2 regions of the Priestia sp. TRN 1309 genome follow, and region 2 is predicted to be linked to the other one. Evidence: riboswitches for the same ligand, from Rfam matches in the RefSeq annotation. Region 2 holds a riboswitch; the other holds the start of a gene.
What was found. A riboswitch is a leader RNA that binds a small molecule or an ion and turns the genes downstream of it on or off. The one in region 2 is predicted to bind S-adenosylmethionine.

Region 1: it holds a riboswitch for S-adenosylmethionine, as region 2 does, so the genes downstream of both, ACRPLQ_RS19535 (trans-sulfuration enzyme family protein) here and ACRPLQ_RS02780 (hypothetical protein) in region 2, are expected to answer to the same signal.

Annotation. Positions count from the first base shown of each region.
Region 1 covers NZ_JBOZGM010000004.1:650,904-654,319, forward strand. Annotated here, with positions in the region: gene ACRPLQ_RS19530 (trans-sulfuration enzyme family protein) at 1-931, opposite strand, end outside; gene ACRPLQ_RS19535 (trans-sulfuration enzyme family protein) at 915-2,060, opposite strand; SAM riboswitch class I at 2,132-2,249, opposite strand; gene ACRPLQ_RS19540 (hypothetical protein) at 2,416-3,078, opposite strand; gene ACRPLQ_RS19545 (spore coat protein) at 3,148-3,416, opposite strand, start outside.
Region 2 covers NZ_JBOZGM010000001.1:541,149-544,564, forward strand. Annotated here, with positions in the region: gene ACRPLQ_RS02765 (hypothetical protein) at 54-494, shown strand; gene ACRPLQ_RS02770 (GNAT family N-acetyltransferase) at 576-1,022, shown strand; gene ACRPLQ_RS02775 (hypothetical protein) at 1,035-1,331, opposite strand; SAM riboswitch class I at 1,453-1,554, shown strand; gene ACRPLQ_RS02780 (hypothetical protein) at 1,618-1,962, shown strand; gene ACRPLQ_RS02785 (DUF1540 domain-containing protein) at 2,063-2,221, shown strand; gene alaP (alanine permease AlaP) at 2,537-3,416, shown strand, end outside.

The sequences.
Region 1 (3,416 bases), on a different contig from region 2:
CATCCTGCACTTGGAAAGAAATCATAGCTCCGTATCCATTTGCTTGTTCTGAAATGAGTTTGTGGTCCGGATGACTTTTTAAGCCCGGGTAGTATACACGGCTCACTAGAGATTGTTCTTCAAGCCACTTTGCAAACTGCAGCGCTGTTTTTAACTGCTGATCTAAACGAACTTTTAATGTCTTAATGCCTCGAAGTAGTAAAAAACAATCCTGTGGTCCTAAGATAGCACCAAAAGCATTTTGTACAAACTTTACTTCTTCCGCTAGCTTTTCATCGCTTACCACAACTAGACCGCCAATGACGTCACTGTGACCGCTGATATATTTTGTAGCACTATGAATGACAATATTTACACCAAGGTCAATCGGCTGCTGTAGATAAGGTGTTAAAAACGTGTTATCCACAATTGTAAGGAGATTGTGCTCCTTCGCCAAACTTGCTACTGCTTTAATATCCGTTACCTGTAAAAATGGATTTGAAGGGCTTTCGATATAAATAGCCTTCGTATCTTTTGTGATAGCTTCTTCTACTTTCTCAACCTTCGTTGTATCAACAAAAGTTGTTTTGATACCAAACTTTGAAAATAATCGTGTTAATACACGATATGTCCCGCCGTACGTATCGTGTGAAACTAAAATTTCATCCCCTGATTCAAAAATAGATAACACCGATGAAATAGCAGCCATACCTGATGAAAAAGCAAAACCAGCGTATCCATTTTCTAGCTGAGCAATAGTGTTTTCTAAAGCCTCACGCGTTGGGTTTCCTGAACGAGAATAGTCATAGCGGCCGTTGTTCGTCTCATCTTCTTGGTTAAATGTAGATACTTGATAAATAGGTACGTTAACCGCTCCAAAATGACCGTCAATTCCTGTATTTGCATGAATTAAGTTCGTACCAAATCTATGTTTATTATTGTTGGTATGCATCAAATGCCTCCTTCAAATCTTTAATTAAATCATCTGCGTGCTCAATTCCAACTGATAATCGAAGTAAACAGTTTGTTACTCCGACACGATTTCGAATTTCCTCCGGAATGTCAGCGTGTGTTTGACGAGCTGGGAATGTCATTAAACTTTCCACGCCTCCTAAGCTTTCTGCAAATGTAATAACTTTAACATTTTCTAAAAGTACTGACACGATGTCAGGGTGTGAGACAGCAAAAGAAATCATGCCTCCAAATCCAGTTGCTTGTTTCTTCATGATTTCATAGCCCGGATGTGTTTCAAGACCAGGGTAATACACTTTTTCCACGAGATCATGAGCAGTAAGCCAATTTGCAATTTTCAGTGCGTTTTCGTTATGTTTTTCCATACGAAGCGCTAGCGTCTTAATACCGCGCAATAACAGCCAGCTATCTTGTGGACCTAAGATTGCCCCAGCTGCATTTTGATAAAAACGAATTTTTTCTCCTAAGCTACTACATCGAGCGACTACAAGACCAGCAACTACATCATTATGACCCCCAATGTATTTGCTTGCACTATGTATCACAATATCTGCTCCAAGCTCTAAAGGACGCTGATAGTAAGGGGACATGAATGTATTGTCAATGATAGTAAGCAAATCATGCTGTTTAGCTAACGCAATTGCTTCTGGCAAATCAGTCACGTGCATCATTGGATTTGTAGGTGTTTCAATGAATAAAGCTTTCGTGTTGGGACGAAGCGCATCTTTTACTTGCTCGAGATGGGCTGTGTTGACGTACGAAACAGTAATTCCTTGCTCTGAAAAGATTTCATTTAGTACTCGGTACGTTCCTCCGTATAAATCCTCTGATACAATTAAATGATCTCCGTTTTTAAATAGCGCTAAAACTGACATTACACCCGCCATTCCTGAAGCGAATGCTACTCCTACTTCGCCTTTTTCTAAAGCAGCAATTGCTTCTTCCAATGCCGTACGAGTAGGATTTGCCGTACGTGCATAGTCAAATCCTGTACTTTGCCCTAAAGCAGGATGAGCAAATGTTGATGCTTGGTAAATGGGTGTTGTAATAGAACCTGTTGAAGGGTCACGACCTACTCCTGAACGAACTAATAAAGTTTCAATTTTCATCTATTTCTCTCCTTAACTCAAAATAAAAAACACTCTTCACAGATGGAAGAGTGTTCGTTTATACACGATTTCTCTCATCTGTTAGAACAATACTGATGTTCCACAGGAATTAGCACCGTTCAAATGAATGTTTCATTTGATGGTTGCCGGGCATCGCAGGGCCAGTCCCTCCGCCACTCTTGATAAGAGTTCTATATAATTGTTGGTGGTTAACGTTTGTTGTTACTAACTTTAATAAAGATTTTCTTTATTGTCAACATAATTTTCTAAAAAATTTAAATCATCTCATTTGTTTATTCAATATACTTGTCCTGATAAGTACATAAAAAAAGAGACGACACCGAGGTCTCTTTTTCTAAGGCAAGTGCACAGATTTTACGTGAGCTAACTTCCAATACATACTTTCTCCATTTGCCGTAATTAGTTCAACAATATTATTAGAAACTTCTTTAAGTACGCCAATTTTTTCTGATTGATCCCCTAAATCTAATACGACCAGTTGATTTTCATATTTTTTAAGCTGCTCTTCAAAGTTTCTGACAAAAGGTGCAGAGGCAGGCCTTACTGGGAGCTCTTTGTCACTTAAAGAATAAGGAGTTAACTCATTACTATAAGGGGTAAGCCATTTCAAATGATGTAGAGAAACAAAGACATTTTTATACACTGGAGAATAAAACACAAGATAATCATTCAGCACGCTTGTAATATAGCCATGCAATGATTTTCCTCCTGTTACATAAATTTCAATAAATTTCCCTTTTGCCTGCTGTAAAATATTACGATAAGAAATCCGCTGACTTTCTTCTATTAAGTTCTCTTCTATTTCACGCAAAACCGTATAGTCTTCTTCCGATACTTCCCGCAAACGATGCATGTGTAAAAGAGGAATATACAAATAATCATGTCCATTATACAAAACCATAATATCTAATCCAAGATCAATAAGTCTGCCAACAAATGTCGTTTTACCTGAAATATCTAACTCCACAATTTTATCGATATAATGATTCATACTCATACTCATTCTCCTCCTTTTTCCTATATGATAGAAAAGGTGCTTTATAAGCACCTTTTATGTTCCATTTCATCATGCTTTCCAACGATAATTTTTCGTTTTGATAACTTTCTCGGCCGGTGCTGAAGAGCGTGAACTCGTACGGCGTCCTCCCGTGCGGCGTCCTCGAGAGCGATCGTCTGTGCGTCCTCCCGTGCGGCTTCCTGTACGTCCACCTGTGCGACTTCCCGTACGTCCTCCCGTACGGCTTCCTGTACGTTCTTCTGTAGACTTTGCAGCTTCAGTCTCTCCATTTTCTTCTGTTTCTTCATTGTTTTGATTGTTATCGTTTTGCTTAAAAG
Region 2 (3,416 bases):
TTTTAAGGTAATAGGAGATGCTACTACTAAAATTTCTAAGGAGATCAAAATCTATGAAAAGACTACTTTATACAGTCAGCACTTTTTGTTTTGTTTGGCTTGCTTTTGCAACCATTCATGTCAGCGCTCTTTCGATTGAGAAACTTCCAATGAAGAAATCATCTGAACAATGGTCGGTCGAACTGACAAAAGCGAGCATGACGGGAGATAATCAGCTAAAGTGGAAAAATAACGTCTATCATACATATGGATTAACCGTTGAAAACATTGGAAAAGACGTAGAGCGTGTGCAGGTCCAAGCTTTTCGGCACGAAGGAAAAAATAAGGCGAAATACAGCTTGTTTTCTCCTATTGAAAGGTCTAACTTAAGCAAAAGCGGTCAGCGTTTTCGCTATGCCAATTTTGCTGTTCCTGGAAAAGCGGCAGGCTTAGACATCATGATTAACTGGACGGATGAACAAGGCAACCATCAAGAACATTTTGAATTTAAATAAAAGTCTTCGCTTAGGCGAAGACTTTTTTTTGCAGGAATTTATCTCTGTATGTGGAAAACGAACACGAAAGGAGAGATTGTGATGATTGCAAAAGCTACTGAAGAAGAAATACAGGAAATTCGGACGAAATCTGCTGATGCGCTGTTTGAAGGAACAACGCATCAGTTTCAACCGTCAACTGAACGCGTAAATGAACTAATTGATAATGCCCTTGAAAAAGGGTGTTATTATTTAGTATCTAGACAAGAAAATAAACTTGCAGGCTGGGTTTTTGTCGGTCCATCTGCCGACTTCTTTTCAAAAGCAGAAATTGGCTTTATCTACGAGTTATATGTTTTACCAGAATACCGCGGGCAAGGTCTAGCCAAGCCGTTAATGCAAAAAGCAATTGATGAATTGTCTATCAAAGGATACCCTGAAATCAGACTCAGCGTTCATGCTGGGAATTTTGCACAGCATGTGTACCGTGAACTTGGATTTGTAGATAAACAAATATCAATGAGCCTACAGGTGGCAAAACGTCCGTAATGTTGGTGAATGTCAGCGAGTCCATAAAACATAAGATGTTATACATGCGATGAGGTTCGGTAATGAAAGTAAAAGTAAATAAGTAGCCCAAACAGCGCCTTTATCTAGTACTTCAACAGCTCCTCTACCTGTATGATCTGAGGAGGGGGGATCTTCAAGTGCGTTCATAATCAAAGCCGCTGCTGCTAAAATAATCCCTCCAATGCTTCCGGTTGTTTTGACAATTGCAATATGGAAAGTAGATGAAAAAGCAATGCTGAGAAGCAGCAGCAAGCTTCCCAAAAAAGCAGATAACATATATCGTTTCATGTGCTCACCATCCTTTATGAAAGCATACCATATTTTACTTCTTTTTTCTTTTTATTGAAAAGCTATTGACATAACATATAAAACATATTAGAATAGTCAGAAATAATTTAAAAACGAAATATTCTTATCTAGAGAGGTGGAGGGACTGGCCCTTTGAAGCCTCAGCAACCACAATTATTGAATGGTGCTAATTCCAGCATAGCCTAGCTCTGACAGATAAGAAGAGGAATCTTTTTCTATGATGAAATCCTCTTCTTAGGAAGAAACATTTCGTATAGAAAAGGTGATGACATTGAAAAATACACAACAGGCGCTAAGCGTTGATGATTATTTAGATCTATACTTGTTAGCAAAAGAACTAAAAGACGAAACGTGGCAGCAGGAAATTTTAGCCGCGCTAAAAACGAAGCAAAATCGTTCATTTGAAGACAAACAATCCGCACTCGTTCAAGAAATATGGGAAGATTTTAAACAGTTAAATGAAGATATTTCTTTTACGTATCGCTTAATTCAAGAAGAGCCAACTAATGAACAGTTTCAAGTTAAATTAAGGAACTTGAGAGAACGGCGGATCACGCTGAGTCGTGAATTATATTTAGCTAAAAAACAGTATGTTGAACACACGCAGTAAAAGGATCCGCTTGATAAACAAGCGGTTTTTTTGCATGTAAATGTTAGAAGCGTTCTATTTCGGGTAGTAAATAGATAAGACAAAAAAAGGAGGGATAACAGTGGCCCAAGGTGTATTATGTGAAGTGAATGAGTGCATGTATTGGAAATCGGGAAATAAATGCAGTGCAGAGTCCATTTACGTTGTGAGTCCTGAAAGTAGTCACCATGTTTCTGAAACGGAAGAACCTGGCTGTAAAACTTTTGAACCCGCGAGATAAATGCTAGTTTTATAAAAAAGCATAAAATGAACGATGCGCTGACGGAGTTGAGTCGGCGTTTTTCTATTTTTTAAAAAATACTATTACTTAGGTGCGATAATAAATACATAGTAAAAAAGCAGTGTCTACGTCTAATTGTGCGTTTAAACAAAATGATACGATAATTTTTTTGTTTTTCGACAAAAGAAAAACGAGAGAAAGGTGATAGAATAAAAATATACAGCCTAGCTGACTTTTAGCATAAATTTATATGAAAGCGCTAACAAAAAGCTGTATTCATCTCGTTTTGACAGATTGGAAAAAGGGGAGACGTTTATGCAGGGGAAAACTCAGGGGAAAGAATTGAAACGCGGGTTAGAAGAAAGACATGTGACGCTGATGTCCTTAGGAGCAGCCATAGGGGTAGGGCTGTTTCTTGGATCTGCATCTGCTATTAAATTAGCAGGGCCGGGAATATTATTGGCGTACGGATTTAGCGGAATGATTATGTTTTTTATTATGAGAGCACTTGGAGAAATGGCGATTCAAAAACCTGTTGCAGGTTCATTCAGCAAGTACGCGCGCGACTATTTAGGGCCCCTTGCTGGTTATCTAACAGGTTGGAACTACTGGTTTTTATGGGTTGTAACATGTATGGCTGAAATTACAGCCGTTGGTATTTATATGGGATATTGGTATCCGGATGTACCAAACTGGATTTGGGCGTTATCGGCGCTTGTCATCATGACAACAGTTAACTTCTTAGCTGTTAAGGCATATGGTGAACTGGAATTTTGGTTTGCACTTATTAAAATTTTAGCGATTGTGTTAATGATTGCCGTTGGATTATTAATGATTGTGTTTGGAATCGGGAACGGCGGCGTTGCGACGGGTATTAAAAACTTATGGGACAACGGCGGGCTGTTCCCGAACGGATTCAAAGGTATTTTACTGTCGCTGCAAATGGTTATGTTTGCATATTTAGGAATTGAAATGATCGGCGTTACCGCGGGAGAAGTGAAAAATCCAGAAAAATCTCTAGCAAGAGCGATTGATTCGGTCTTTTGGCGTATTCTTATTTTCTACGTTGGTGCATTATTTGTCATTATGTCGATTTATCCTTGGCAAGAAATTGGTTCACAGGGAAGCCCGTTTGTATTAACATTTGAAAAAATCGGGATTCCAGCAGCGGCAGGCATTATTAACTTTGTGGTGC